3 regions of the Sphingomonas sp. CFBP8993 genome follow, and region 3 is predicted to be linked to each of the others. Evidence: riboswitches for the same ligand, from Rfam matches in the RefSeq annotation. Region 3 holds a riboswitch; each other region holds the start of a gene.
The links. Region 3 has a riboswitch for cobalamin ahead of SOM26_RS09955 (TonB-dependent receptor). Riboswitches for the same ligand answer to the same signal wherever they lie in the genome.
Positions count from the first base shown of each region.

Region 1: another riboswitch for cobalamin. It lies ahead of cobW (cobalamin biosynthesis protein CobW); the one in region 3 lies ahead of SOM26_RS09955 (TonB-dependent receptor).
Region 2: another riboswitch for cobalamin. It lies ahead of SOM26_RS11015 (DUF1636 domain-containing protein); the one in region 3 lies ahead of SOM26_RS09955 (TonB-dependent receptor).

Region 1 is NZ_JAXCWU010000004.1:483,085-492,642, forward strand. It holds gene cobI (precorrin-2 C(20)-methyltransferase) at 1-677, opposite strand, end outside; gene SOM26_RS11105 (precorrin-8X methylmutase) at 674-1,303, opposite strand; gene SOM26_RS11110 (ferredoxin-like domain-containing protein) at 1,303-2,427, opposite strand; gene cobN (cobaltochelatase subunit CobN) at 2,424-5,828, opposite strand; gene cobW (cobalamin biosynthesis protein CobW) at 5,834-6,871, opposite strand; cobalamin riboswitch at 7,052-7,249, opposite strand; gene SOM26_RS11125 (HoxN/HupN/NixA family nickel/cobalt transporter) at 7,272-8,327, opposite strand; cobalamin riboswitch at 8,483-8,701, opposite strand; gene SOM26_RS11130 (septal ring lytic transglycosylase RlpA family protein) at 8,811-9,389, shown strand.
Region 2 is NZ_JAXCWU010000004.1:461,520-471,077, forward strand. It holds gene SOM26_RS10995 (ROK family protein) at 184-1,083, opposite strand; gene SOM26_RS11000 (MerC domain-containing protein) at 1,180-1,614, opposite strand; gene SOM26_RS11005 (glycoside hydrolase family 2 TIM barrel-domain containing protein) at 1,752-4,874, shown strand; gene SOM26_RS11010 (S9 family peptidase) at 4,871-7,135, shown strand; cobalamin riboswitch at 7,156-7,339, shown strand; gene SOM26_RS11015 (DUF1636 domain-containing protein) at 7,429-7,836, shown strand; gene cobT (nicotinate-nucleotide--dimethylbenzimidazole phosphoribosyltransferase) at 7,833-8,843, shown strand; gene SOM26_RS11025 (histidine phosphatase family protein) at 8,840-9,397, shown strand; gene cobS (adenosylcobinamide-GDP ribazoletransferase) at 9,394-9,558, shown strand, end outside.
Region 3 is NZ_JAXCWU010000004.1:242,742-252,299, reverse strand. It holds gene SOM26_RS09990 (family 43 glycosylhydrolase) at 1-405, opposite strand, end outside; gene SOM26_RS09985 (glycoside hydrolase 5 family protein) at 557-1,690, shown strand; gene SOM26_RS09980 (glycoside hydrolase family 27 protein) at 1,701-3,074, opposite strand; gene SOM26_RS09975 (sensor histidine kinase) at 3,303-4,775, shown strand; gene SOM26_RS09970 (SMP-30/gluconolactonase/LRE family protein) at 4,797-5,804, opposite strand; gene SOM26_RS09965 (glutaredoxin domain-containing protein) at 5,930-6,196, shown strand; gene SOM26_RS09960 (Gfo/Idh/MocA family protein) at 6,412-7,329, opposite strand; cobalamin riboswitch at 7,508-7,727, shown strand; gene SOM26_RS09955 (TonB-dependent receptor) at 7,903-9,558, shown strand, end outside.

The sequences.
Region 1 (9,558 bases), 240 kb from region 3:
GGCGCGTCCTCCACCTGTGACAGACGACGGACGCGCTCCCCGGCCTGGGCGGCATGTTCGACCAGCCAGGCCTGATCCTCCCGTCCGGCCGCCGCGATGGCACGGCGCAGCTTGGGCAGGTGGCGGCCGATCTTCATGACGACCAGCGCGTCGGTCTCGGCGATGCGGCGGGTCAGTTCCGCCTCGGGCAGGGTCGCCATCGCGACGGTCAGCACATCGTCGCCCCATGTGATCGGCGCGCCGCTGGCGGTCCAGGCGCCCGACATGCCGGTGATCCCCGGCACGACCGCGACAGGCGCGTGCGGCCGCAACCGGCTGTGCAGGTGCATGAACGAGCCGTAGAAGAACGGATCCCCCTCGCACAGCACCACCACATCCTCGCCGCCCTGCACCAGCGACAGGATGTGCGCGGTGCACTGCGCATAGAAGGCCGACAGGCATTCGTTATAGCGCGGGTCGGTGAACGGGATCTCCGTCGTGACCGGATAGTCCATCGGATATTCCACCGCATCGTCGCGCAACATGCCCTCGACGATGGTGCGCGCATGGCCGCGCCGTCCGCTTTTGCGGAAATAGGCGACATGCCGCGCCCCGCGCACCAGCCGGTCGGCGCGCACGCTCATCAGGTCCGCCGCACCCGGCCCCAGGCCGACGCCGTGGATCGTACCGACCGTCATTCGGCGCGGCTCGCCAGCGCGTTGATCGCCGCGACGGTGATCGCGCTGCCGCCGGGGCGTCCCTTCACGATGGCGCACGGCACGGGCTGCGCCTCCCACAGCGCATCCTTCGACTCCATCGCGCCGACGAACCCGACCGGACAGCCGATGATCGCCGCCGGGCGCGGGCAGTCGGGGTCTTCCAGCATGGTCAGCAGATGGAAGAGCGCGGTCGGCGCATTGCCGATCGCGACCAGCGCGCCCGCCAGATGCGGCCGCCACAGCTCCAGCGCGGCCGCCGAGCGGGTCGTGCCCATCTCCCGCGCGAGCGCGGGCACGGCGGGATCGCGCAGCGTGCAGATCACCGGATTGTCGGCAGGCAGGCGAGCGCGCGTGACCCCCTCGCTGACCATATGCGCGTCACACAGGATCGCCGCGCCATTCGCCAGCGCCTGCCGCCCCGCCACTGCAAAGCCGTGCGAGAAGTGGATGAAGGGCGCGAGTTCGACCAGCCCGGCGGCATGGATCATGCGCACCGCCACCGGCTCTTCCTCCGCATCGAAGCGGCCCAGCTCCGCCTCGGCGCGGATGATGGCAAAGGACTGGCGATAGATCGCCGCGCCATCGGTTTCGTAAGTGTACGGCATCAACAGGCTCCGAGAAGCGCGACCGCCCGCTCGGGCGTCAATCCGGTGTGAAGGGGCGCGGCCCCGGCGCGGGCGTCTCTGGCCAGATCGAAAGCCCCCTCCCGCCCGGTCAGCACCCAGTCCGCCGCCCGTGCCCGCGCGCAGCCCTTCGCGCAACCCGATATGTGCAGGCGGCCCTTGACCAGCGGTGCGAGGCGGGCGGCGAGATCGCGGGTTTCGACACTGGCCTGCGGACAGGCGGGCGCGCCGACACAGGCGTCGACATGCAGGATGGGGGCATCTTGCAGGACCATGCCCTTGGCGGGGGTGGGGGCAATATTCTCGACCAGCAGCATCCGCCACGGGGTCAGGCGGATGGGTGCACGTCGATCGCCCGCAAAGGCACCCAACCGTTCCGCGTCGATACGACCAAAGGGAAGACCATAGACCGCGCCCATCGGATGCGCGCCGGGGCCCAGCGGCGTGGTGGAAGGTGCAGGCTTCGCGTCGCCCGTCGCCCATGCCGGAAGAAGGGCCGCATGGCGCGCCATCCTGCCCGCATCATGGCCACCGCTGTCAACGAACCAGTGCGCCAGCCGGATCAGCCCCTCGACCGCATTTTCCCGGGCGACGATCACGCCGGTCGCTCGCCCATCGGCGCGGAGCAGCAATTCGCCCGTGGCCGTCCGCTCAATCCGGAAATCGCCGGGCGCATCGCCCAGCATCGGCGCAGGGCCCGCATCGACCACGAAGCCGACCTTGCCCGGCAGGTCGGGCAGATCGGCCAGCCGCGCGCACAGCCCGGTCGCGATGACATGGCTATCGTCGCCCTCGCGCCATTCCGGCTGGACGAGCATCGCGCCCCGCCCCTCCCGCACCGGATCGGGATCGACCAGTTCCAGTGCCTGCAATTCGGCGAGCATGTCGGGCCAGCTTTCCTCGCTGGCACCCCGGATTTGCAGGTTCGCGCGCGCGGTCAGGTCGATCTGGCCATTGCCGTGGCGGAGCGCCGCCCGACACAGCCCCTCGACCTGTTCGGCCGTCAACCGACCCAGCGGCGGACGAACCCGGACGAGCAGTCCGTCGCCCGCCATCATCGGTCGCCACGCATCGGGGCACCAGCCCTTGACCTCGAACCCGCTCATGCCGCGCCGTCCAGCATCGCCAGCACCGAGTTGCGCCGCGTCCGCCACAGTCCCGCCTCGTAAAGCGCCGCGAACCGCGCCTCCATCGCCGCGAGCGCCGCCGGGTTGGCCTGCGCCATGAAGTCGCGCACCGCGTCCTGCGCCAGCGTCGCGTCCCAGTACAGGTCGATCAGCGCGGCGGGGACCGCGTCGGCCAGATGCGCGAAGCTGCCCAGATGGTCGAGCGTCGCGGCGATCTCGGCCGCACCCCGAAAACCATGCGCCATCATCCCCGCCACCCAGCGCGGGTTGGCGGCGCGGGCATGGACGGTACGGGCGATCTCCTCCGCCAGCGTCCGTGCCTTGGGATTGGCGGGGTCGCGCGTGTCGAGATGATAGAGCGAGGCCGCCCCCTCCCCCAGCGCTGCCCGTGCCGCCGCGAAGCCCGCCTGATGCGCCGCATAATCGGCGGCCAGCAGCAGGTCGCTTTCGGGAAGGTCATGGAGATGGACGAACGCCTGCGCCCCCGCCACCCGCGCCGCGATCCCCTCCGCATCGCGCCGGTCGCCGTCGTCGAGCGCCGTCGCCGAGGCGGCGAGCCAGCTCTGCCCCGCCTCGATCCGCGCCGCCTCGTCATAGCCTGCATTCGGGTCCAGCCCGATGCCATAGCGACCCGGCGCGGGGCCATAGACGCGCGGGGTCGCCTGGCCGACATAGGGGTTCCAGTCGGACGCTTCCTCGCGCGCGGCCAGCGCGCGCACCGCCTGCCCGAACAGCGCGACCAGATGGGGGAAGGCATCGCGGAACAGCCCCGACACGCGCAACGTCACGTCGACACGCGGCCGGTCGAAGCGCATCAGCGGCATCACCTCGAACCCCGTTACCCGCTCGGAGCGGTGGTCCCAGACCGGCTCGACCTCGATCAGGTGGAGCGCCATGGCAAATTCCTCACCCGCCGTGCGCATCGTCGCCGAACCCCAGAGATCGACGATCAGGGTGCGCAGGTGATCGCCCTCCTCCTGCATGTGACGGCGGATCAGTTCCTCGGCGAGCTTGACGCCCTGGAGATGCGCTGCACGGCTCGGCACCGCGCGGGGATCGATGGCGTACAGGTTGCGGCCCGTGGGCAGCACATCGGCGCGCCCTCGGTACGGTGAGCCCGAAGGCCCCGCCGCGACGCGCTTGCCATCCAGCCCGGCCAGCAATCCCGTCCGCTCCGCCGCGCCCTGCTCGCCGCGCCCGAAGATGTGGAGCCCCTCGCCGAACTGGCTGTCCTTCACATCGCAGACAAAGGCGTCGATCCGGGCGAGCGGATCCTCCGCCCCCGCCAGCCCAAGCGTATCGCCCAGCCCGACGCTCTCCGCCTCCTCGGCGATACTGGCGCGCAGCCGGTCGCGGCGCGCGGGGTCGAGGCCGTCGGCATTGGCGTATTCGTCGAGCAACGCCTCCAGCCGCCCCAGCCCCGCACCCGTCCTGGCCTGTACCAAAGCCGGGGGGACATGGCCGATCGTCACCGCGCCCAGCCTTCGCTTGGCCTGCGCTGCCTCGCCCGGATCGTTGACGATGAAGGGGTAGAGGACCGGCCAGTCGCGGGTCAGCGCCTCGGGCCAGCAGGCGTCGGACAGCGCCACCGCCTTGCCGGGCAGCCATTCCAGCGTGCCATGCGCGCCGACATGGACCAGCGCGTCGATGCCCCGCGCCCGAAGCCAGAGATAGAAGGCGACATAGGAGTGGCGCGGGCAGCGCGAGAGGTCGTGATAGTCATCCGCCCGTGCCTCGCGGCGACCCCGCTCGGGCTGAAGCGCGACGATGGCCTTGCCCAATTCCAGCGCGGGAAAGTGGAAGGCGTCCCCATCGACCAGCGGATCCGCCTCGGCCACACCCCAGCTTTCCAGCAGGTCGGCGCGTAGGGACTCGGGCAAGGCGGCAAGCGCCTCGCGATAGGCGGCGACCGGCCATGTCATCCGGTTGGCGAGCAGCGCGGCGGGCAGGTCGGCCTGTGCCTCCACATCATAACCGGCGTCGCGAAGATCATTCAGGATCGCATCCGTCGAGGCAAAGCCGTCCAGCCCCACGGCATGTGCCGCCTGCCAGTCCTTGCCCGGATAGGTCGACAGCAGGACCGCCAACCGCCGTTCCACCGCAGGAGTCGCGGCAAGCCTCGCCCAGCCCGCCACCTTGTCCGCCACCGCCGCGATCCGTGCGGGCTCGGCACGGTGCAGGCGCAGGGCGATGTCGAAATCGGGATCGCGCTCACCCGGTTGCTTGAAGCTGACCACACCGGCGAAGAGGCGTCCGTCGATTTCGGGCAGGACGACGTGCATGGCGAGGTCGGCGGGCGACAGGCCGCGTGCCGACCCCTCCCAGCCCTGCCGGTCGCTGGTGGCGAGCGCGACCTGGAACACCGGCACGCCTGCACCGTCCAGCGGGGTGGTGTCATCCTCGCCGCGCGCGGAGAAGGCGGTGGCGTTGATGATCGCGGCGGGGGTCAGGGCCTTGACCCAACGCGCGATCCAGGGGCCTGCGCCTTCGGCCTTCAGCGAAGGGACGAAAAGGGCAACGGGGTCGAACCCGCGCTCGGTCAAGGCGGCGTGGAGGGCCGCGATGGGCTCCAGGTCGGCAGCGGCAAGATAGGCGCGGTAGAAGGTCAGCAGGATGCGGGGGCGGTCTTGGCGCAGAAGAGCGGCGGCAGGGCAGGAAGGGCCTTCAGGAGTCCAGCCGCCGACGGGGGCGATCAGAGGCGGGGTCGCTTGGGGCGAGGCCCCTCCCCCATCCCCTGCCGCCTGCGGGAGGGGCGTGTGTGTGGTGGGCGCTTGCACTTCTTCAAACGGTTCGCTCGCGTCAGCGACCGGACGCGTGCTTCCAAATCCCGCGCGTCCCGCACCACGATAGCCCCTCTCCCGGCAGGGGGAGGGGTTGGGGAGGGGCAAGGCCCCAGGCAACACCGTCTCGGCAAGTACCCCCAAGGCAACACCCGCCGCCTGCGCTCCCCCCGCATCGCACAGCGCCCCCAACCGCCGCACCACCGCCTCCTCGACGGTAGACGCCGCCATCAGCCGCCGGTCCTCACGCCCGTCCGCCGCCAGCACCACCAGCGCTATCCCCCGCTCCCGCGCCAGCCGCTCGACCTCGCGCAGGCCATAGTCCCAATAGGCCGCCCCGCCGATCAGCCGGATCAGGATCGCCTTCGCATGCACCAGGGTCTGCTCGACATAGGTGTCGACCGACAGCGGGTGGACCAGCGTCGCCAGATTGGCGAGCCGCAGCGACCAGAGGAATCCCCCCGCCCGCCAGCCCGCCGCAAAGGCGCTTAGGTCGCTGTCGGAGAAGGACAGCACGACCACGTCACCGGGGCGCTGCCCCAGATCCTGTGGAACCGCCTGTTCCTCCAGCCCATGGCTCTCGCGAAAGACGAGATGCACTGGTCTCAGCCCTTCAGCACGGCCTCGATCGCGGCGCGGTCGATCCGGTCATGCTCGGCGATGACGACCAGTTGCGTGCCGCGCGGCTCGCCCGCACCCCATGGGCGATCATAGCTGGTGCGGACCCGGCGGCCGACCGCCTGGACCAGCAGCCGCATCGGCTTGCCTGCCACGGCCGCATAGCCCTTCACGCGCAGGATATCCTGCTGCTCGGCCAGAGTCACGATGCGCTGCGTGATCGCCTCGGGACTGTCCACCTCGCCCAGCATCACCGAGATGCTGTCGAAATCGTCATGCTCGTGATCGTCCGCGCCGTCATGGTGCGAGGGGCGCGCGGCGATGTCGTCCTCGGCGGCCGCTTCCAGGCCCAGCACGATCTCGGCGGAGACGATGCCGTCGACCGCCTCGACCATGGGCAGCGGGCGCGGGGCTTCGGCGGCGATGATCGCGCGCGCCTTCGCGACGCCCTCCGGCCCGGCCAGGTCGGCCTTGGTCAGCAGGACGATATCGGCACAGGCGAGCTGGTCCTCGAACACTTCGGACAGCGGGGTTTCATGGTCGAGGCTGGGGTCGGCGGCGCGCTGCGCCTCGACCGCGTCGAGATCGGGGGCGAAGCGGCCCGCCGCGACGGCCTCCGCATCGGCCAGCGCGACCACCCCGTCCACCGTGATGCGCGAACGGATGGCGGGCCAGTCGAACGCCTTGAGCAGCGGCTTGGGCAAAGCGAGGCCCGACGTCTCGATCAGGATGTGATCGGGCCGCGGCTCCATCGCCAGCAGCTTTTCGACCGTCGGGATGAAGTCGTCGGCGACGGTGCAGCAGATGCAGCCATTGGCCAGCTCGACGATATTTTCCGCCGGACAATCGGGAATCGCGCAGGATTGCAGGATGTCGCCGTCGACGCCCAGCGTGCCGAACTCGTTGACGACCACCGCCAGGCGACGACCGCCCGCATTGCGGATCAGGTGGCTGATAAGCGTGGTCTTGCCCGCACCCAGAAAGCCGGTGACGATGGTGACGGGGACCTTGCTGAGGTCACGCATGGTAATTCTCCGACGCGCCGGACGAGCGAGCGCGGACACGGGACCTGTCGCCGAAGCGGTGACGAACGGGCGCGCGACATGCGTCCGCCCCGCTGACCGGCGACCGATGCGGCCCCGGCCGCATGGCTTCGTCGCTCCCCGACGGAGAACCGTGCCCCGACCACCCCCTGGGTCCAGGCAAGAGCGACCATGACGCCGGCAGGTCTCCTGGCTCGCGGGTCGAAGCGAAGGGATGCGCCTTCCCGGATCACTCCAGTGGCCGTGCCTCCAACAGCACCAGCATCGCTCGCTCACCGCTTACAGTTGCAGGGACAGCCGGGGATTTGCACCCCATTCCCGTTTGAAGCCCCAAGGGGCACCGGCGCGATCTTCGGGAGTTTTCGCCCCCGATGTGCGGCATTTATCCCGCCGCGCCGGGCTTGGCAATTCGCGCCTCCATCGCGGCGAACCCGCGCCAGCGATAGAGGAGGAAACTTGCCCCCCAGCAGAGCACGAACAGCCCGACGATCGCGAAGCCGAGTATGTTGAAATGCTCGGACAGCGCGCCTGCATAACGGAACGGCCCCGAGGTCCAGCCGAACCGCTCGGCCAGCAGCGCGGTCGCCTGGATACCGCCGATCACCAGCGCGACCAGTGCCGAGACGAGCGTGATCGTCATGTTGTAGTAGAGCTTGCGCAAGGGGTGGACGAACGCCCACTCATACGCCCCCAGCATGACGAGCCCATCGGCGGTGTCGATCAGCGCCATGCCGACCGCGAACAGCACCGGGAAGACCAGGATCGTCGCCAGCGACACGCCGTCCGCCGCATGCGAGCCCGAGAGACCCAGGATCGCCACCTCGGTCGCGGTGTCGAACCCCAGCCCGAACAGGAAGCCCAGCGGCGCCATGTGCCAGCTCCGCCGGATCAGCCGGAACAGCGGACGGAACAGGCGCGACAGCGGCCCCTGCCCCGAAAACAGCATGTCGGCATCCGCCTCGGCCATCGGCTCGCCGCGCGCGACGCGGCGGAAACGGGTCCACACGTCGCGCAGGATGATCAGGTTCATGATCGCGATGGCGAACAGGAAACTGGCCGAGACGATGGTGGCGATCGTCCCGCCGCTCTGCCCGAACGCCTCGAAATCGGACAGGGTGCTGGCGGCAAGCGCGACCGTGGTCGCCGCGATCAGGACGATGGCGGAATGGCCGATCGCGAACCACAGGCCGACCGCGATGGGCCGCTGGCCGTCCTGCATCAGCTTGCGGGTGACATTGTCGATGGCCGCGATGTGATCGGCATCGACCGCATGACGCAACCCCAGGCTATAGGCGAGCAAGGCGGTGCCCAGCATCAGGCTGTTGCCCGCGAACACGCTCAGCGCCCAGCCCCAGACGGCGATATTGACGATGACGAGCGCACCCATCAGCCACGTGACGCGGCGCTTGAGCGAGGGTCGGATGGAAACTTCGGACATGGGCGGATCTCTTCCCCCGGGCGCCATGGCGACAAAGGCCGACCGGGCCGACCACAGACGGACGCACGTCAGAGTCGGATTCGATTCGCATCGGCCACGTGGCGTCGCTCACATGATACAATATATCTTCGCCATGACCATCCCCTGGATCGCGGCAAGAGCGACTCGCATCGGCAGGTCTCCTGGCTCGCGGGTCGAAGCGTCGGCGATGCAGCCTTCCCGGATCGCTCCAGTGGCCGTGCCTCGCGCCCCAATAAAGGAGGCACGGGACACCAGCGTCGCGCGCTCACCGCTTACAGTTGCAGGGACAGCCGGGGATTTGCACCCCGTTCCCGTTTCAAGCCCCGAAGGGCACCGGTGCGATTGACCGGCGATCGGGCTGGAAGCCCATACCGGTCGGCACGGGGATAGTCTGCGGCGGATGGAGGCGCAAACCGCTTTATCACCCCCATCTCGCGGCCTAATCCAAAACCCATGGTGGATATGAGACGATGGTGCCGCTGGGGGCGCCGCTGGGCACCGGCGGCGGCCTGCCTGGTCGCGGCCTGTTCGGGCGGGAATTACCGGCCGGTCAGCGACACGCCGGTGCGGATCGGGCGGCCCTATACGGTACGCGGCGTCACCTATGTCCCCGCCGAGGACGCGACCTACGACATGCTGGGCTATGCCAGCTGGTATGGCGGCGAATCGGGCAAGCGCACCGCGAACGGCGAACGCTTCCGCCCCGGCTGGGCCACGGCGGCGCACACCACCCTTCCCCTGCCCAGCTATGTCGAGGTGACGGCGCTGGACACCGGGCGGCGGATCATCGTGCGGGTCAACGATCGCGGACCGTTCGCGGGATCGTCCCGGATCATCGACCTGTCACGCGGCGCGGCCGAGCAACTGGGCCTGCGCGCGGTCGGCAAGGCGGCGGTGCGGGTGCGACGGGTCGAACCGGACGAAAAGGACCGCGAACGCCTGCGCCACGGCAAGGCGGCCCGGCCCTTGCCGCCCGTGTCCGATGCGGTGCGGGCGAACCTCTTGTCGCAGATCGCGGCAGCCGGAATGACGGTGCGTTAGCAGCGGCAGCTTTCGCCCGAGGCTGTGTAAAAACTTCGGAATCTGCTATGGTTTTCCGACGTTTCGGGAGGCTTGGGCATGGGCCGTTTCGTACACGGGGAAGACCGTCGGCAGGACTATCTGCTGCCTGCATCGCTTGATGATTACGTATCGGCAGATAACCCGGTTC
Region 2 (9,558 bases), 220 kb from region 3:
AGAGGCAGAGGAACCATATCGGTTCACTGTAGGACAGGGATTTTTACATCCTCCCGGCACGGGGAGGTACCAGCGTGACGGCGCTGACGGAGGGGGGCTTCCTTATAGGACGACCTTCGCCGCACGCCCCCTCCACCACCGCTTCGCGGCGGTCCCCCTCCCCGTTCCGGGGAGGATTTCAAGTCAGTCCAGCGCGGTCCGCGCCAGGGCCAGCGTGCCCAGCGGCCCGGCCTGGTCGCCCAGTTGCGCATGGACGATCCGGTTCGCCACCTCGGCGGCATTGACGAAGGGCAGATAGCCCGACAGCTTCTCAACCGTCGCGGCGCGCACCATGTCGAGCAACTGCGGCTGGCCGACGCCGACGCCGCCGCCGATCACGATGCGACCGCAGGCCAGCGTCAGGAAGAGCCCGGAAAAGCTCTCGGCCAGCGCATCGGCGACGAAGGTCCAGGCGGGATCGTCCGCCGCCAGCTCCTGTGCCGGACGCCCGACGCGTGCGGCGATGCCGGGCCCGGCCACCAGTCCTTCCAGGCAGTCGCCATGGAACGGGCACGCTCCGACGAAATCGTCACCCGCCATGCGGCGGACGCGGATATGCCCCGCCTCCGGGTGCATCCGCCCCGACACCGGCTGGCCATTGACGATGATGCCCATGCCGACGCCGGTGCCGACCGTGACATAGACATGGTCGGACAGGCCACGCGCCGCGCCCCATTGCCCCTCGGCCATCGCGGCGCCGGTCACGTCGGTGTGGATCACCACGCGATCGCCGAACCCCTCGCCCAGCGCGCCGAGCACATCGGCCCCTGCCCAGCCGGGCTTGGGGGTGGCGAGCATATGGCCGTAATCGGCATCGGTCTTGTCGAGCGCGATCGGGCCGAAGCTGCCGATGCCCAGCGCCTCGGGCTGATATTGCTCGTGCCATTCGGCCAACCGCTGGCGCAGCGCCGCCAGGGTCACGGCGGGGGTCGTCGTGGGCAGGCGTTCGGACACCAGGATGTCGCGGCCGCGGCCGATCAATACAATCGATTTCGTTCCGCCCAGCTCGACGCCTGCAACGATACGATCTTCCGCCCCGGCCATTCCTGTCTCCGCGCCCGTTTGATGGGATGTTCTGGCCTTCGCGAGTGCGCGAAAGGTCGGCCTGCGGTCAAGGGCGGGGGCGGGAAAAAGCGATGGTTACAGCGCGGCGAGGCGTGCCATATTGGCCGCGCGCAGGTTGCGGACATGCGCCAGCGCCAGGACCAGGCCCCCCGCCACGGTCAGCACGGTGCCTGACGTCCGCCCCTCAAATCCCAGACCGGCGACCAGCAGCGCCAGCCCGACGGTGCCGATCACCACGGGCGCCACCGACCCGTGCCGCCGCCAGCCGAGGATCAGGGTCAGGCCGCTCAGCGGGATGGCGATAGCCAGCATCAGGACATGAAACAGCTCGCCGACGTTCAGCCAGGTTGATAGCGCAGGCAGGAAGGCGATCGCGACGGGCAACGCCAGGCAATGCAGCAGGCACAGGGCGGATGCGGAAATCGCCAGCCCGTCGAGGTGCCAGCCGGAGGACAGTTCGCCATCGTCGGGGCGGGCCCGCCTGTGCGCGCCCTTGCTGCCATGGATCATATCATCGTGCCTTACCAATCGCCCCCGCGCCTCATATGTAACTTTATATCATTGTTTTCAACCTTTGGCATGATCCCTCTTTAAACTGTATTCCGTATAATCTAGGCTCCTCGCGTCGTGAAAAGAGGATGAGTGATATGGCGAGCCCCCGGCTGTTGTTGTGCGCAGGACTGTCTGCGCTGATCGCGGGCAACGCCTTTGCACAGACCGCCCCAGGGCCTGCCCCCCGCCCCGACTGGGAGAACCCGTCGGTCAACCATATCGGCGCAGAGCCGATGCATACGAGCTTTGCCGGGTTCGAGACCCGCGCCGCCGCCCTGTCCGGCGATGTGGCCAAGTCGCGCTATCACCTGTCGCTGGACGGCCTGTGGAAGGTCCATATGTCCCCCAATCCGGAGGCGCGGCCGGTCGGCTTCGAGGATCCGGCCCGCGACGTGTCGGGCTGGCGCGAGGTGCAGGTGCCCGGCATCCTCCAGGCACAGGGTTTGAGCCGCCCGGTCTTTGTCGGCAGCGGCTATCCCTTTCCGCGCAACGAACCGTTCATCGAACACCGGCTGAACGAGGTCGCCTCCTATCGGCGCGACTTCACGGTGCCTGCGCAGTTCGCCGGACGCCGCCTGCTGTTAAACATCGGCGCAGCGGGGGCCGCCTATTATCTGTGGGTCAATGGGCAGAAGATCGGTTATTCGGAGGACTCCAAGCTCCCCACCGAATTCGACATCAGCCGCGCCGCCAGGCCGGGCAGGAACACGATCGCGATCGAGCTGTATCGCCATTCGGACGGCAGCTATCTGGAGGATCAGGACTTCTGGCGGGTCAACGGGATCGAGCGCTCGATCACCCTCTATGCCGCGCCGCAGACCCATATCCGCGACCTGGGCATCGATGCCGGGCTGACCCATGACTATCGCGACGGCGCGCTGTCGGCCCAGGTCGATCTGGCAGGCGCGGCGGAAGGGACCAGCGTCCGCGCGACCCTGCTCGACGGCAAGCGCACCGTGCTGACCCGCACCGCCACGCCGTCCGGCACCGGCGCGACGATCACCGCCGAGATTCCAGGCGTGAAGCCGTGGAGCGCCGAAGACCCGAACCTCTACACGCTGCTGGTCGAACTGCTCGACGCCAGGGGCAAGCTGATTGAGGCGACCAGCCGCCGCATCGGCTTCCGCACGGTCGAGGTGGCGGGCGGCGAGGTGCGGGTGAACGGGAAGCGGATCATGATCCGCGGCGTCAACCGGCACGAGCATGACCCGCACACCTTCCGCATCGTGTCCGAGGAGACGATGCGGAAGGATATCGAGCTGATGAAGGCCGCGAACATCAACGCGGTCCGCACCTCGCACTATCCCAACGACCCGCGCTGGTACGACCTGGCTGACGAATATGGCCTCTACGTGATGGACGAGGCCAATATCGAGAGCCACGGTTACTTGAGTCTGACCCAGGAAAAGGGCGATCCGACGCTGAACCTGGGGCACAAGCCCGAATGGGCGGCGGCGCATCTCGACCGGGTGCAGCGGATGGTCGAGCGCGACCGCAACCACCCCTCGATCATCTTCTGGTCGCTGGGCAATGAAAGCGGCGTCGGCCCCAATTTCGAGGCGGCGGCGAAGTGGGTCCGCCAGCATGACAAGACGCGGCTGATCAACTTCCTCGGCTATAGCATGAGCGGCTGGCGGCATCCGACCAACGCCTATGTCGACATCTTCGCGCCGATGTATGACGATGTCGAGAAGCTGGCCGATTACGCCACCCGACCCGAATTCACCCAACCGCTGATCCTGTGTGAATATGCCCATGCGATGGGCAACAGCCTGGGCGACTTTCAGGGTTATTGGGATGTCTTCCGCAAATATCCCAAGCTTCAGGGCGGCTTCGTCTGGGACTGGGTCGACCAGACGATGATCCTGAAGGACAAGGCGGGCCGCCCCTATTGGGGCCAGGGGCTGGACTATGATCCCGATCCCAAGGATGCCGGGCTGCACGGCGACGACAGCCCGGTCGGCGACGGCGTGATCCAGTCGGACCGCACCCCCGACCCCGAATATTACGAGATGGCGCATGTCCAGTCGCCGATCCACTTCACCCATGACGGCGGCGGCTGGCAGGTGGTCAACCGCCACGACCATATCGACCTGTCGCGCTTCACGTTGGACTGGGCGGTATTGGAGAACGGCGTCGAGACGGCGCGCGGCAGCATCGCCACGCCTTCGGTCGCGCCCGGAGCCAGTGCACCGCTGTCCTTCACCCTGCCCGCCGCGAAGGACGCCACCGCCGAACGCTCGCTGATCCTGCGCGCCCGGACCAGGGCGGGAGCCATCCCGCCCTTGCCTGCGGGCCATGTCATCGGCTGGGAACAGTTCGCGCTCTCCGCCCCTGTCTTCGCCGCCGTCCCCGCCGGATCGGTCGCGCCGGAGGAAAGCGCCGATGCGATGACCCTGAAGGCAGGCGATGCGGTGCTGGAGATCGACCGGGCGACCGGCCTCGTCCGCCGCTATGCCCGCGACGGCAAGACGCTGCTGACCGGCGGTGCCCCCAATTTCTACCGCGCGCCCACCGACAATGACGTGGGCGCAGGGGTGCCCAAGAGCCATGCGATGTGGCAATATTTCTCCGAGCATCGCCGCCTCGACGCGATCAGTCGCGACGGGAACGCCATCGTCGTCGATCACGACATGGGCGTCGGCTCGGTCAAGATGCAGACCCGCTGGACCATGGCCCTGGACGGCAGCGCGACCGCGACCGTGCGCTTCACGCCGATCCGCGCGACCCTGCCCGATCCGTTGCGCGTGGGCCTGGCCTTCGCAACGCCGGGGCAGCAATTCGGCAAGGTCAGCTGGTTCGGGCGCGGGCCCTGGGAAAGCTATGCCGACCGCAAGACCGGCGCAATGATCGCGCGCTGGGACGGCAGGCTGGCCGATCAGTATCACGACTATGCCCGGCCGCAGGAAAGCGGCAACAAGACCGATGTCCGCTGGGTCCAGCTGACCGGCACCGGCGCGGGCCTGCGCGTGACCGGCGCGCAGGCGCTCTCGGTCAACGCCCTGCCCTTCCCCTATGGCGACCTTGCCATGAAGCCGCCTGCGCAGGCGCACAGTTCGGACATCACCCCCCATGGCGACGGCACGCTGCTGATCGACGCCGCGCAGGCCGGGGTCGGCGGCGACACCGGCTGGAACCTCGATGGCCGCGCGCACATGCCCTATCGCATCGCGCTGAAGCCGCTGACCTACAGCTTCACCATCGGAGCGGCGCGTTGAAATCCCTGCTGACCCTCGCCCTGTTGCTGACCGCCGCCCCGGTCGCGGCACAAACCGTGCCCGACCGGATCGGAAAATCCCTGGCCCTTCGTGAGCAGTGGCAATGGCTAACCCGCGACATCGCGTCGCCCGCCGAGTGGGACGCGGACGGGCGGCATTTCCATTATCGCAAGACGGTGGCGGGCGGCTTCGCCTTCGTCGATGTCGACGCCGCCACCCGCGCCAAGGCCGCCGCCTTCGACGCCGCCGCATTGGCGCCCGCTCTGGGCAAGGCGATGGGCCAGGCCATCGCCCCCTTGCGCCTGCCCTTCGAGCATTTCAGCTATACGCCCGATCGTTCGGCGATCCGCTTCTCGATCGGCTATGACGACACCGTCTATCGCTGCACCCTGGTCCAGCCGGTCTGTTCGGTCGTTCCGCCCGAAAACCCCGGCCGCCCGCGCGGCTTCGGCGTGGTGCGCGACCTGCGCGTGCCCGCCGACAACCATCCGCGCCTGTCGCCGGACGGCAGGCTGGAGGCGCTGGTCCTCGACGACAATCTGGTCGTGCGCGAGGCGAAGGGCGGCAAGGAACTATGGCGCAGCCAGGACGGCAGCCCCGCCAATTTCTACGACCCCGAGAGCCTGGCCTGGAGCCCCGACGGCCGACATATCGCGCTCCAGCGCGTCCGCCCCGGCTATGCCCGCATGGTCACCCGCATCCTCGCCGCGCCGCCGGGCAAGGTCCAGCCCGAGGTGATCCAGCAACTCTATCCCAAGCCCGGCGACGCGGTGGACCAGGAAGCCCCCGTCCTGTTCCGCGTCGCGGACGGCCAGCGGACCGAGATCGACCCCGGTCTGTTCGCCAATGCCTATACCCTGTCCGCGCCGGAATGGCGCGCCGACAGCAAGAGCTTCGCCTTTGCCGACCTGAAGCGCGGCTTCGGTGAGACGAAGATCATCGCCGTCGACGTCGACACCGGCCGGGCGCGCGCCGCCGTCACCGAAACCGCCAGGACCTTTGTCTTCCGCGACCGGATCTGGTCGCATGACGTGAAAGGGCTGGGCCGCGAAATCCTCTGGGCGTCGGAGCGTGACGGCTGGCGGCATCTCTACCTGATCGACGGGACGACCGGCCGGGTCGTGCGCCAGATCACCCGGGGCAACTGGCTGGTTCGCGATATCGCGAAGGTCGATGACGACAAGCGCCAGATATGGTTCTCGGCCAGCGGCTTCGTGCCGGGCGAAGACCCCTATTACAAACACTGGTTCCGGGTCGATTTCGACGGCCGCAACCTGACCCGCCTCACCAAGGAGAATGCGACGCACGAGGTGCGCTTCTCCCCCGACATGTCCACTTATGTCGATGTCTATTCGCGCACCGATAGCCCCGAGACAATGGAGTGGCACGACGCGCGCGACGGACGGCTGATCCAGACGCTGGAAAAGGGCGACATCACCGCGCTGACCGCCGCCGGTTTCCGTCCGCCCGAGCGCTTCACCGCCAAGGGTCGCGACGGCAAGACCGACATTTACGGTCTGGTCGTCCGTCCCCGCGACTATGACCCGGCCAGGCGCTATCCGGTCATCGAGAATATCTATGCCGGGCCGCACGACAGTTTCGTGCCCAAGACCTTCTGGCCGTTCGGCGCCTTCTCCGGCGGCGACAAGGTCATGGGGATGCAGCAGCTCGCCGATCTGGGCTTCATCGTCGTGATGATCGACGGCATGGGCACCGCCAACCGGTCCAAGGCCTTCCACGACGTCGCCTGGAAGAACCTGGCCGATAGCGGCTTTCCCGACCGCATCGCCTGGATGAAGGCGCTGGCCGCCAAGGACCCTGCGGTCGATATCAGCCGCGTCGGCATCTACGGCGGCTCGGCGGGTGGGCAGAGCACGCTGAACGCGCTGCTGTTCCACCCCGAATTCTACAAGGCCGGGGTCGCCTATGCCGGGTGTTTCGACAACCGGATGGACAAGATCGACTGGAACGAACAGTGGCTGGGCTATCCGGTCGACCGGAGCTATCTGGACGCCTCGGGCGTGGTCCATGCCGGGCAGTTGCAGGGCAAGCTGATGCTGGTCGTCGGCGAACAGGATTCCAATGTCGACCCGGCCAGCACGACCCAGGTCGTCGATGCGCTGATCAAGGCGGACAAGGATTTCGACCTCCTCGTCATCCCCGGCGGCGAGCATACCGCCGGGCGCAGCACCGGACCGGTGGCGTACGCGATGCGGCGGCAATACGCCTTTTTCCTGAAGGCGTTGCGCGGGGAGGAGTGACATCCTCCCCGCCCACGCCTATCGCTCGGCGCGCGACAGGTTCCCCTTGGGGATCAAAAGGGAATGGGGTGCGAAACCCCGGCTGCCCCTGCAACTGTAAGCGGCGAGCCATCCGCCATCACGCCATTGGAGCATCGCTCCGAGAAGGCGGCGGACCGGCCCCGACCCGCGAGCCAGGAGACCTGCCCGTCGCGGTCGTCCTTCGGTCGGTCAGGGTGTGCCGGGCGAAACGGGGCTATCCCCGCGCGCGACGACAGCGCCTGTGGAGATATAGCCGTGACCGAGACCGACCCATGCTGAAACCCGCCGCGAACGGCCCCGCCGTTATCGCCTGCAACACCTGCCGCCTGTCCGACGATGCGCGCGAGAATGAGGACGGGCGGCGCGGCGGCGCGCTGCTGGTCGATGCGCTGCGGCGCGTCCAGGCCGCCGACCCCGCTTATGCCGATGTGGCGGTCGAGGAAATGCCCTGCCTGTTCGCGTGCCAGTCCTTCTGCACCGTGCATGTGCGCTGCCCCGGCAAGGTCGGGTACGTGATGGGCAAGTTCGCCCCCGACGACGATTCCGCACGCGCTATCCTGGACTATGCCCGCGCCTATGCCGACAGTGACTGGGGCCAGGTGCCGTACAAGCAGTGGCCACAGGGGGTGAAGGGTCATTTCATCACCCGCACGCCGCCAGAGGGATTTGTCGTCGAATGAGCCCGTTCCCGACCGTCGCCGCGTTCGAGGCCGCCCTGGACAGCCTGAGCCAGCCCGACATGGCGGCCCGCGAAGCGGCGACCGCACGGCAGGGCCAGTTGACCAAGCCACCCCGCTCGCTCGGCCGACTTGAGGATATCGCGATCTTCCTGGCCGGGTGGCAGGGTGTCGAGCGGCCCCGGATCACCAACGGCCGCGCGGTGATCTTCGCGGGCAATCACGGCGTCGTCGCACGCGGGGTCAGCGCCTTTCCGGCGGCGGTGACCGCGCAGATGGTCGCCAATTTCGCCGCCGGGGGCGCGGCGATCAACGCGCTGGCCGCCGCCGCCGGGCTGGCGCTGTCCGTCGTGCCGCTCGACCTCGACCGGCCGACCGCCGACTTCACCACCGCGCCCGCGATGAGCGAGGCGGAATGCCTGGCCGCGCTGTCCGCCGGGGCCGAGGCGGTGGGCGATGCCGACCTGCTCGTGCTGGGCGAGATGGGGATCGGCAACACGACCCCCGCCGCCGCGCTGGCCGCCGCCAGCTTCGGCGGCACGCCTGCCCTTTGGGTCGGTCCGGGCACCGGCGTCGATGCCGACGGCCTGTCGCGCAAGGCGCAAGTGGTGACCGACGGCCTGGAACGTCATCGGCCCCATCTCACCAGCCCGTTCGAAATCCTGCGCCGCCTGGGCGGACGCGAGATCGCGGCGATGGCGGGCGCGGTGCTGGCCGCGCGGTTGAAGCGGATTCCGGTCGTGCTCGACGGCTTCATCGGCACCGCCGCCGTAGCACCGCTGGCCACCGCCAATCCCGACATCACCGCCCATTGCCTGGCGGGGCATTGCTCGGCCGAGCCGGGTCACACGCTGCTGCTCGCCCGGCTGGGGCTGGAGCCCATATTGTCGCTGAACATGCGGCTGGGCGAGGCGAGCGGCGCGGCGGTCGCGGTCGCGGTCATTCGATCGGCACTGGCCGCGCATGACGGCATGGCGACCTTTGCCGAAGCGGGCGTATCGGGCGCGTGACCACGTTCCGCCTGCATCTGCTCCGCCACGGCGAACCCATCCTGGCGGGGCGGATGCTGGGCCGGACCGATAGCCCGGCGACGGCCAAGGGCATCGCCGATTGCAGAGTACGCGGGACGGGACTGGCCGTGACGCGCCGCCTGTCCTCCGACCTATCCCGCGCGCGCGCCTGTGCCGAGGCGATCGGCCCGGCCGAGGTCGATCCGCGCTGGCGGGAACTGGATTTCGGCGCATGGGACGGCATGGCCGCATCTCAGATCGACGCAGGCGCGCTCGCCCGGTTCTGGGACGACCCCGATGCGGCCCCGCCGCCGGGCGGAGAGCGCTGGTCCGATCTGGTCGCGCGGGTCGGGGCCGCGATCGCCGACCTGCCGCCCGAGCCGACTCTGGTCGTCACCCATGGCGGGGCGATGCGTGCGGCACTGCACATCCTGTGCGGCTTCGACGCCCGCGCGGTCTGGGCCTTCGCCCTGCCCTATGCCAGCCTGGTCACGCTGGAGGTGTGGGACGGCGAGCCTCGCTCGGCGCAGGTCAGCGGGCTGGTGACGGCATGAGGACGCTCATCGTCGCGCTCGGTTTCCTGACCCGCCTGCCGATGCCGCGGGTCGAGGCCGACAAGGCCGATTTCGCCCGCGCCATCCGGCTCTATCCGGTCGCGGGGCTGGTCATCGGGGCGATCGTCGCTGGCGCGGGCTGGCTGGGTGCACGGGTCGAT
Region 3 (9,558 bases):
GTCGCGGTAAGGGCCCTCGGGCCGGTCGGCGATGGCGACGCCGATCCGGCTGGGCGTCGGGTTTTGCGGTCCGACCGAATAATAGAGATACCATTTGCCGCCCCGCGTCGCGACGCCGGGGGCCCAGAGGAAATGCTCGCGCGCGCCGTCGTCCTCGATCCACTTGATCTGGTCGCGCCGGATCAGTTCGCCGCGCGGCCGCCAAGTCTTGAGGTCGCGGCTGGAAAAGGCGCCGAAGCGATCGGCGGCCCAGCTTCCCCCCGGTCCGCCGGTCGGAAAGATCCACATCTCGTCGCCGATCATCACCGCATGCGGGTCTGCCCCCTCGAATTGCGGGTTCCGGGCCATCACCGATCCGGTCGCGGCGAGCGCCAGCGCGGCGGCGATACAGGAAAACGGCCTCATCCTCATCCTCTCCTCGAAACGGGTGCTCTCATGTCCGGCCCCTGGTTCGCGGCAGACATCACTTGATAAGTCCGACTTTTTCAAGAACATTCCACCCCAGCGAGGAAATGGACCGGGACAAACCACCGGCCATTCAGCGGGAGAGACGGGGATGAGGATGCGGCTGTACCTGGGCGTGGCGATCGCCGCGATGCTGCCTGCGCTGCCCGCCGAGGCGCGGGGCCGCTGGACCGAGGCGCAGGCGCGCGCCTGGTATGATCGCCAGCCCTGGCTGGTCGGTTCGAACTATACCCCCGCCAGCGCGATCAACCAGCTGGAGATGTGGCAGGCCGAGACATGGGACCCCCGGCGCATCGACCATGAACTCGGCCTGGCGCAGGGGATCGGGATGAACACCATGCGGGTGTTCCTGCACGATCAGCTCTGGGTCCAGGACCCGGCGGGGTTCCAGCGCCGGATCGACCAGTACCTGACGATCGCCAAGGCCCATGGTATCCGCCCGCTCTTCGTCCTCTTCGACAGTTGCTGGGACCCGGACCCGAAGCTGGGGCCGCAGCATCCGCCGATCCCCGGTGTCCACAATTCGGGATGGGTGCAGGGGCCCGGCATGGCGGGGCTGCGAGACCGGGCGAACTGGCCGAAATACCGGACCTATGTCCAGGGCGTGATCGGCGCGTTCAAGGACGATCCGCGCATCCTGGGCTGGGACCTGTGGAACGAGCCCGACAATGGCGCCGATCAATATAAGGGGCAGGAGGGCAAGGAGCCGCTGGTCCGCGCGATGCTGGCTCAGGTGTTCGACTGGGCCCGCGCGGCGGAACCGTCGCAGCCGCTGACCTCCGGCGTGTGGCAGGGGAACGACTGGACACCCGGCGGCAAGGGTTCGGCGATGGACAGGCTGCAACTGGCGCAGTCCGACGTGATCACCTTCCACGACTATAGCTGGCCCGAGACGTTCGAGCGGCGGGTGAAGCAGCTTCAGGGTTATAACCGCCCGATCCTGTGCACAGAGTATATGGCGCGCGGCAACGGATCGACCTTCGACGGCTCGCTGCCCATCGCCAAGCGGTACAATGTCGCGATGATGAACTGGGGCTTTGTCGACGGCAGGACGCAGACGCGGCTGCCCTGGGACAGTTGGAAACGTCCCTATGTGCTGGAGGAACCGACCATCTGGTTCCACGAGGTGTTTCGTGGTGATGGCACGCCGTACCGGCAGGCGGAAACCGACCTGATCCGGCGACTGGCGACGGCGCCGAAGGGTGTGGTTCCGGCGGTGCGGTGAGGGCGGAGAGTTAGCCCGCCCGCAGTCGGTACAGGCCCGCCCCGTGCGGCGGGAGCGTGCGCGCCATGCGGCCCGCAACCGGACCAAGGGTCTTGCCCTCCCACAGGTCGATTGCATCGGCCTTGCCCGACAGGCCCAGCATGGCGAGCGGGATCGCCACTTCCTTCGGTTTGTCGGTGGTATTGAACAGCGCGAGATAGCGGTCGCCGGATGCGCCCTCCGGCTTGGCCGACCAGATACGCGCACCGTCCTCGACGAAATGCGGCTGGTTGTCGGTGGAGGCCTGGTTCACCGCCAGCACCGCGCGATTGGTCAGCAGCGCCAGCGTCGGCGCATCGAGATAGCGCAGGTCGCCGCCCATGATCAGCGGCGAGCGCGCGATCGACCACAGGGTCATCAGCGTGCGCTGCTCGTCGGGCGTGAACTTGGTGTCGCGCTTGCCCAGCGCCAGGCGGCCGAGCGGCAACATGTCGGCATCGGGCCAGCCGCCGGGGCCGCGATGCGGCGTCCAATTCTCCAGACGGGTGAACTGCGCCTCCAGCATCGGCCATTCATCCCAGAAATCGTCCGAGATGCGCCACATCTGGGCGAAGCGACGGACATGGGGCCCGCGGATGACCGGCGTCTCGCCCGGCGACAGGCTGAGCATCATCGGGCGTCCGCTCGCGCCGATCGCCTTGTGTGCCGCCTCGATCTCGGGCACGTGCGCGTCATAGGGGCGGCTCATATCGTCCATCTTGACGAAGTCGACGCCCCAAGAGGCATAGAGCGCGAACACGCTGTCATAATAGGCCTGCGCGCCGGGCTTGCTCATGTCGACGCCGTACATGTCCGGGTTCCACGGGCAGATGCTGGTCGTGTCGGCGATATCGGCGGCGCGGTAGCGGGTGCCCAGGATCGGCAGGTTCCGCTTGACCGCCAGGCGCGGGATGCCGCGCATCAGGTGGATGCCGAACTTCATGCCCATCGCATGGACATCAGCCGCCAGCTTCGTGAAGCCCGATCCGTCGGCGCTGGAGGGAAAACGGTTGGGCGCGGGGATCAACCGGCCATGGTCGTCCATCGCGGGCATGGGCGCGCTGTTATAGGTATAGCTCGACGCCTCGGGCTCGTACCACTGGATGTCGACGGTGAAGATGTCATAGCCGAAGGGCAGCAGCTTTTCGCGCATGATCGCCGCGGTTTCGCGCGCCTGCGCCTCGGTGATGGTGGTGGCGAAGCTGTTCCAGCTGTTCCAGCCCATGGGCGGGCGCGGGGCGAGCGGGGCGGGGGGTGTCGTGGCCGCACCCAGCGGGGCCGTCTGCGCCCCCAGCACCATGCCGCCGGTCAGCGCCGCGCCCGCCAGCGCCTGTCGGCGGCTGATCCCGCCTTTGTCGATCGTCATGCCGTCCACTCCCGTCGGTCTGTCGTTCTTTTTCTAGTCGTACATTTGTAGAGGTTGAACGGGCCGGGGCAAGCTTCTTGGCCATGCTGGCCACCGAGCGGATGGTGTATATGAAAAGTCGGACATTGCCGGGCCTGGGCGCGCCGGACCGATCAAGCATGGCTACGCAAGCGGCGCGGCCTGCTGTAACCAGCGCATGCGGATATCGGCGACAGGCGGGGCGGACGAGTGGACGAACAGGAACGCGAACGACGGCGCGCCGCCGAGTTGCAGGCCAGCCATGAGCTGTTGCAGGCGACGATGGATGCCTCGACCGACATGATCCAGGTGTTCGTGGCGATCCGCGACGCGGCGGGGCGGATCGTCGATTTCCGCTGGGTGCTGAACAACCATACCTCGGAAACCAGATATGGCGAGGTGCGCGGCGAAAGCCTGTTGCAACGCAATCCCGGCGTGGTCGAGGAAGGGATATTCGACGCCTTTTGCCGCGTCACCGAAACCGGCCTGCCCGAACAGGCCGAGCGTCATTATGTCCATGAGCAGTTCGACGGCTGGTTCTATCAGACCGTGGTGAAGCTGGGCGACGGCGTGGCGACCACGACCCGCGACATCAGCGAGTGGAAGGCGACCCAGGCCGAAATCCTGCGGCTGCGCGAAGAGGTGGTGCAGGTGAGGCTGGCGGACAGCGAAAGCCAGCTGGCGGCGATCTTCGCCACCGCGCCGGTCGGGCTGTCGGTGATTACGCCGGAGGGGCGGTTCCTGCGCGTCAACGACGAGCTTTGCCGGATCGTCGGGCGCCCGGCCGAGGCGCTGTTGAACGCCAGCGTGGCCGAGATCACCCATCCCGACGACATGGCCCCCAGCCTGATCGCGATCACGCAGGCGGCGGCCACCGGGCGTCCCAGCACCCTCGACAAACGCTATTTCCGGCCCGACGGTTCGCAGGTCTGGGCCAGCAGCACGATCTCGCTATTGCCGCCGACCGGGGGGCAGGGAAGCCGCTTCCTGGTCGTCACCGCCGACCTGACCGACCGCCGCAAGACCGAGGCGGCGCTGCGCCGGAGCGAGGCGTCGCAGCGCGTACTGATCGCCGAACTGCAACACCGGACCAGCAACCTGATGGGCGTCGTCCGTTCGATCGCCGACCATACCGCGCGGGGGACCGACGACCTGGCCGGTTTCCTGGCACATTTCGACGACCGTATGGCCGCCTTGTCGCGCGTGCAGGGGCTGTTGTCGCGGCTCAACGATCACGACCGGGTGTCGTTCGAGGATCTGATCCACACCGAATTGGCGGCGATGGGCGGCCGGGCGGGGCGGACCACGCTGGAGGGGCCGACGGGCGTCCGGTTGCGCTCGACAACGGTGCACACGCTGGCCATGGCGATCCACGAGCTGGCGACGAACGCGATCAAGCATGGCGCGCTGGGCCAGGCCGATGGGCGGCTGGCGATCCGGTGGTCGCTCGATCCGTGCGGGGCCGATGGCAAGCCGTGGCTGCATATCGACTGGCGCGAAAGCGGGGTGGCGATGCCGCAAGCCGATACCCGGACCGATCGTCACGGCCAGGGGCGCGAGCTGATCGAGCGTGCGCTGCCCTATCAGTTGAATGCGCGTACCACCTATGCGCTGGGGGCGGACGGGGTCCACTGCACGATCGCCATTCCCGTGTCGGCCAGCATGATCGAGGGCGACGCCTAGGGCGTTACGCCCGGACCTCGATCAGCCCTGCCAGCCGGGGCGCAGCGCCACGCGCAGGATACGGTCATTGGCCGCCAGAAACAGCGCGCGGCCGCCTTCGCCAAAGGCGCAGTTGGCGATTGGCGAGCCCTGTTCGATCAGGCCCAGCGGTTCGGCGTCGGGCGTCATCAGCATCATGCCGCCGGGCACCGCGCAGACGAGCGTACCGTCGCGCGCGACCTTCATGCCGTCGGGCAATCCCGCGCCGCCCGCCGCCAGCATCGCCCTGGCGTCGAGCAGCACGCGGCGGCCGCTCACCTGTCCATGCGTATCCACGTCATAGACCATGATGCGCGGCGCCGCCTCGTCCGACACCGAGACGTATAGTTTCCGCTCGTCGGGCGACATCGCAATGCCGTTCGGCTTGGTCAGCTCGCCGTCGATCAGGTCGATGCGACCATCGGGGCGGCGGCGATAGACGCCGTTGACCGGCTGTTCCCTCAGCGGTGACCGGTCGCCGTCCTGAAAGCCGTAGGGCGGGTCGGTGAACCAGATCGCGCCGTCGCGCGCGACATGCATGTCGTTGGGGCTGTTGAAGCGCTTGCCCGCATAACGATCGGCCAGCACAATGCGGCGGCCGGTGCCCAGGTCGACGCGGTCGAGGCTGCGCCCGCCGCTATTGGCGATCAGCAGCGCACCACCGGCATCCAGCGACAGGCCGTTTGCGCCGGGTTCGCGGACCAGCTTGGGATCGGTGCCGGGCGCGCCCGACGGGTTCAGCACGACGGAAAGCCCGCGTCCCCGCTGCCAGCGGCGCACCAGATTGGCCGGGGGATCGGAAAACAGCAGATACCCGCCGCGCGGCACCCAGACCGGCCCCTCGGCCCAGCGGATGCCGGTCGCGATCACCTCGGGCTCGGTGCCCGGCGCGATCATGCGGTCGAGCGCTGGGGACAGGCGACGAAGACGCGGCGCGCCCTGTGCCGCCGCGACGGGCGCGGCCATGAGCGCAAGGCCTGCGGCCAGGACGGAACGGCGATCGGGTGTCATGTCCATGATGATGCGCGAAGCCCGGAAGCCGCGCAAGCCACTGATCCGCCTGCCGGTTTGGGCCATCGGGGCCGGGCGATGGAGGGGGGGGCGGAACCCTTTGGACGGGCCGACGCTGTGGTCGCATGACCCAGAAGGAAAACGACATGGCGGAGCAGAAGACGACGACCCTCTACCGCATGGTCCTGCCCGAACATACCTGCCCCTTCGGCGTGCGCGCCAAGGAGATGCTGGAGGGCGCAGGCTATGAGGTCGACGACCGCATCCTGTCCTCGCGCGACGAGGTCGAGGCGTTCAAGGCGGAGCAGGGCGTCGCCACCACTCCGCAGATCTTCATCGATGGCGAGCGCATCGGCGGCAGCGATGCGTTGGAGGCGTATCTCGCCGATTAGGCGCGATCGTTCCTGTTCTGCCGTTCAGGCGACAGCCGAGCTAAAACAGGCCTGCTCTCCCGAACCCCATACCACCCCGGCGAAGGCCGCGGCCCAGTTGGGAAACGGCAAGAGAGACGTCCAATGATCGCCCAACTGAATCCCGGCCTTCGCCGGGATGGTGCTTGGGGGACATGGGAAACCCTCGCAAGGGTAGAGCGGGTGGCCGAAACACTTCAGGAGGATGGCGGCATCGCCCCCACGGCTTCCGCTGCTTCGGTCATCGCCTCGCACAGAGCATGGGTCGCCAGAATATCCTCGGCATCCGTCGTCACCCCGTCGCGGGCGGCGCTCAGGAAGTCGAGGCACATCGCCTCGAACCCGCGCTGCCAGCCGACCGAGGTCCAGTCGCTGCGTCGTGTCCGGACCTCGCTTCCAGCCAGATGCACCTGGTCCGCCATGTTCAGCACCGACCGGCGGAGGCCGCCGCCCATCATGTCCAGCCGTTCCTCGTTCAACCCGCTGTCCCGGTGCATCATGCCGATCGCGGTGAAACCGTCGCCCGCCAGCATCAGCGTGATCGCGGTCAGCAGGCCGTCGACGACCCTGGGTTCGATCACGCGGCGGCGTATCGGCCCCGGCGCCATGAAGAGCAGCGTGTCGGCGACATGGATGAAGTCGTCGAAGATCACACGGCGCGCGACGTCCGGCTGGCGGTGGCGGTGCTTCTCCATGACGATCAGGTCCGCCGTTTCGTCGCGCAGCGTGGCGTAACAGGGCGCGAACCGGCGGTTGAACCCGACGCGCAGCAGGGTGTCCTGCGCCGCCGCCAGTGCCATAAGCCGTTCGGCTTCCGCCAGCGTATCGGCCAGCGGCTTGTCGACGAAGGTCGCGATCCGCGCCTCGAGCAGATGCTGGACCAATGCGGGATGCGCCTCGGTCGCGGCGTGGACGAAGGCGGCGTCGAACGCGCCGGTCGCCAGCGCCGCGTCCAGCGTGGCATGATGGCCCGCCACCCGCCAGGCGCGGGCGGTGTCGTGCCGCACCTGCGCGTCGCGCGTGACGAGATGCAGGGCGATGTCGGGGCGGGACGCCAGGACGGGCAGATAGGCCTTGTGCGCGATATCGCCCAGACCGATGACCAGCACGCGCATGTCCGTCTCTCCTTCGACCCGCCGCCATGGAACCGGGGAGGGCTTTCGATCCGTCCGGCTTTCCGCCGTCACGGGGCCGCGTGTCAAACGCGGATGGGCCCGCCGTGCAGTCTTCGGCCGTCTTGTACCGCACGGCGCCTTCCCCTATCGATCGCAGCGGCGGTGCCGCGAGGCGCCGTCATGATCGCGTCGGTTCCTCCGGGAGGAGGATGAAAAGGGAATCCGGTGAAGGCGAGTGGTCGCCGAAATCCGGGGCTGTCCCTGCAACTGTAAGCGGCGAGCAAGGCGTGCACCGGCGGGATGATCGCATCCGGCCAGGCCACTGGGGCAACCTGGGAAGGCCGCACACCCGGCGACGACCCGCGAGCCAGGAGACCTGCCGACGTCTGGTCGCTCATGCCTGGTCCAGGGGATGGCCGAGGCACGGTGATGATCCGACGAGCGACGCCAAAGGTGCGGCGGGGGCCGCATGGAGGGGCGTGCGCGTGGCCGGTGGCGTCCGGCGGGCATGGCCGTCGCCGCGTATGCGGAGGGCCCCCGTCAATGTGCGTCAGACGCCCGAAGGACAAGACGATGTCGTGTATTTCCCTGACTTCCGCCGCCCCGGCGATATTGCTCGCGCTGGGTGCCGCCCCCGCGATCGGACAGGTGGCCGAACCCCGTGCCAATGAGGGGGGCAGCGACAGTGCCACCATCCTCGTCATCGGCGAAAAGGACGGTGGCGTGCTGACCATGCCTAATGCGACGGCCAGCCGGTTGAACCTGACGCCGCTGGAAACGCCGGCCAGCATCGCGACGCTGGACGGCGACACGATCCGTGCGCGGGGCGACCAGTCGCTGGTCGATGCACAGACCCGCGCACCGGGGATCACCAGCGTCGCCAATCTGGGCAATGGCGGCACCGCGCTCGCCGCGCGCGGCTTTGCGGGGCAGGGGTCGGTACTGCAACTGATCGACGGCGTGCGGCTGTTTCCGGCGGCGGGGACGATCACCTTTCCGACCGATCCGTGGATGGTCGAGCGGGTCGACGTGCTGAGCGGCCCGGCCTCGGTCCTGTACGGGCAGGGCGCGCTGGGCGGTGCGGTGAACGTCGTGATGCGGCGGCCCGACGCCCGGCGCACCTCCGTGCAGGGCGAGATCGGCTATGGCGCGCAGGACAGCCTGCATGCCGCGGCCGGGATGGGCGGGCCGATCGGCGACACGCTGGCCTATCGGATCGACGGCAGTTGGCGGCGATCGGACGGTTATGTCGATCGGGGATCGTCGCGCAGCCTGGCGCTGGCGGGGACATTGCGCTGGACGCCGCTTCCGACGCTGGCGATCACGTTGCGCGGCGATCATGGCGACCAGCGGCCCATGGCCTATTTCGGAACGCCGCTGATCGCGGGGCAGCTCGATACGCGCAACCGGCGGGCGAACTACAATGTCGCCGATGCGCGGCTACGCTTTCGGGACGATCGCGCCACGCTTCAGGTCGACTGGACGCCGAACGACTGGATCAGCATCTCCAACACCACCTATCGCCTGACCAGCGACCGGTTCTGGCGCAATCTGGAAAGCTATGCCTGGGTCGCGCCCGTGGGAGCAGGGCCGGGCACGATCCAGCGCAGCGACAATTACGGCATCCGCCACGACCAGACGCAGTGGGGCAACCAGGCGGCCGTCACGCTGAAGACGCCGATCCGGGGTGCGGTGGGCAATGCGCTGGTCCTGGGGTTCGACGCCAATCTGGTCCGGTTCACGCACGAGAACGATTTCGGATCGGACGCGCAGGTCGACATGGTCGATCCCTTCCGCTTCGACCCCGGCCGGTTCCTGGATACGCAGGGGATCGCGCCGCGCTATCGCACGCGAACCGGCGAATGGGCGATCTTCGCCGAGGACCGGGTGACGCTGGGCGGGGGAGTGTCGATCGTCGGCGGCGTGCGGCACGAACAGGACCGGGTGCAGCGCTGGTCGATCGCCTATCCGCAAGGAACACCGGCCGAGACCTTTGCCCTCGATCGCACCTATCGCAACACGACCTGGCGCATCGGCACGGTGTGGCAGCCGCAGGCGACGCTGTCGCTTTACGCGCAATATGCGACCGGGGTCGATCCGCTGGGCACGCTGACCACGGTCACCACGGGGCAGGTGGCGTTCAGCAATGCGCGCGGCCACCAGGTCGAGGTCGGCGCGAAGGCGTTGTTCCTGGACGGGCGCGGCACCGCGACGCTGGCCGCCTATCGT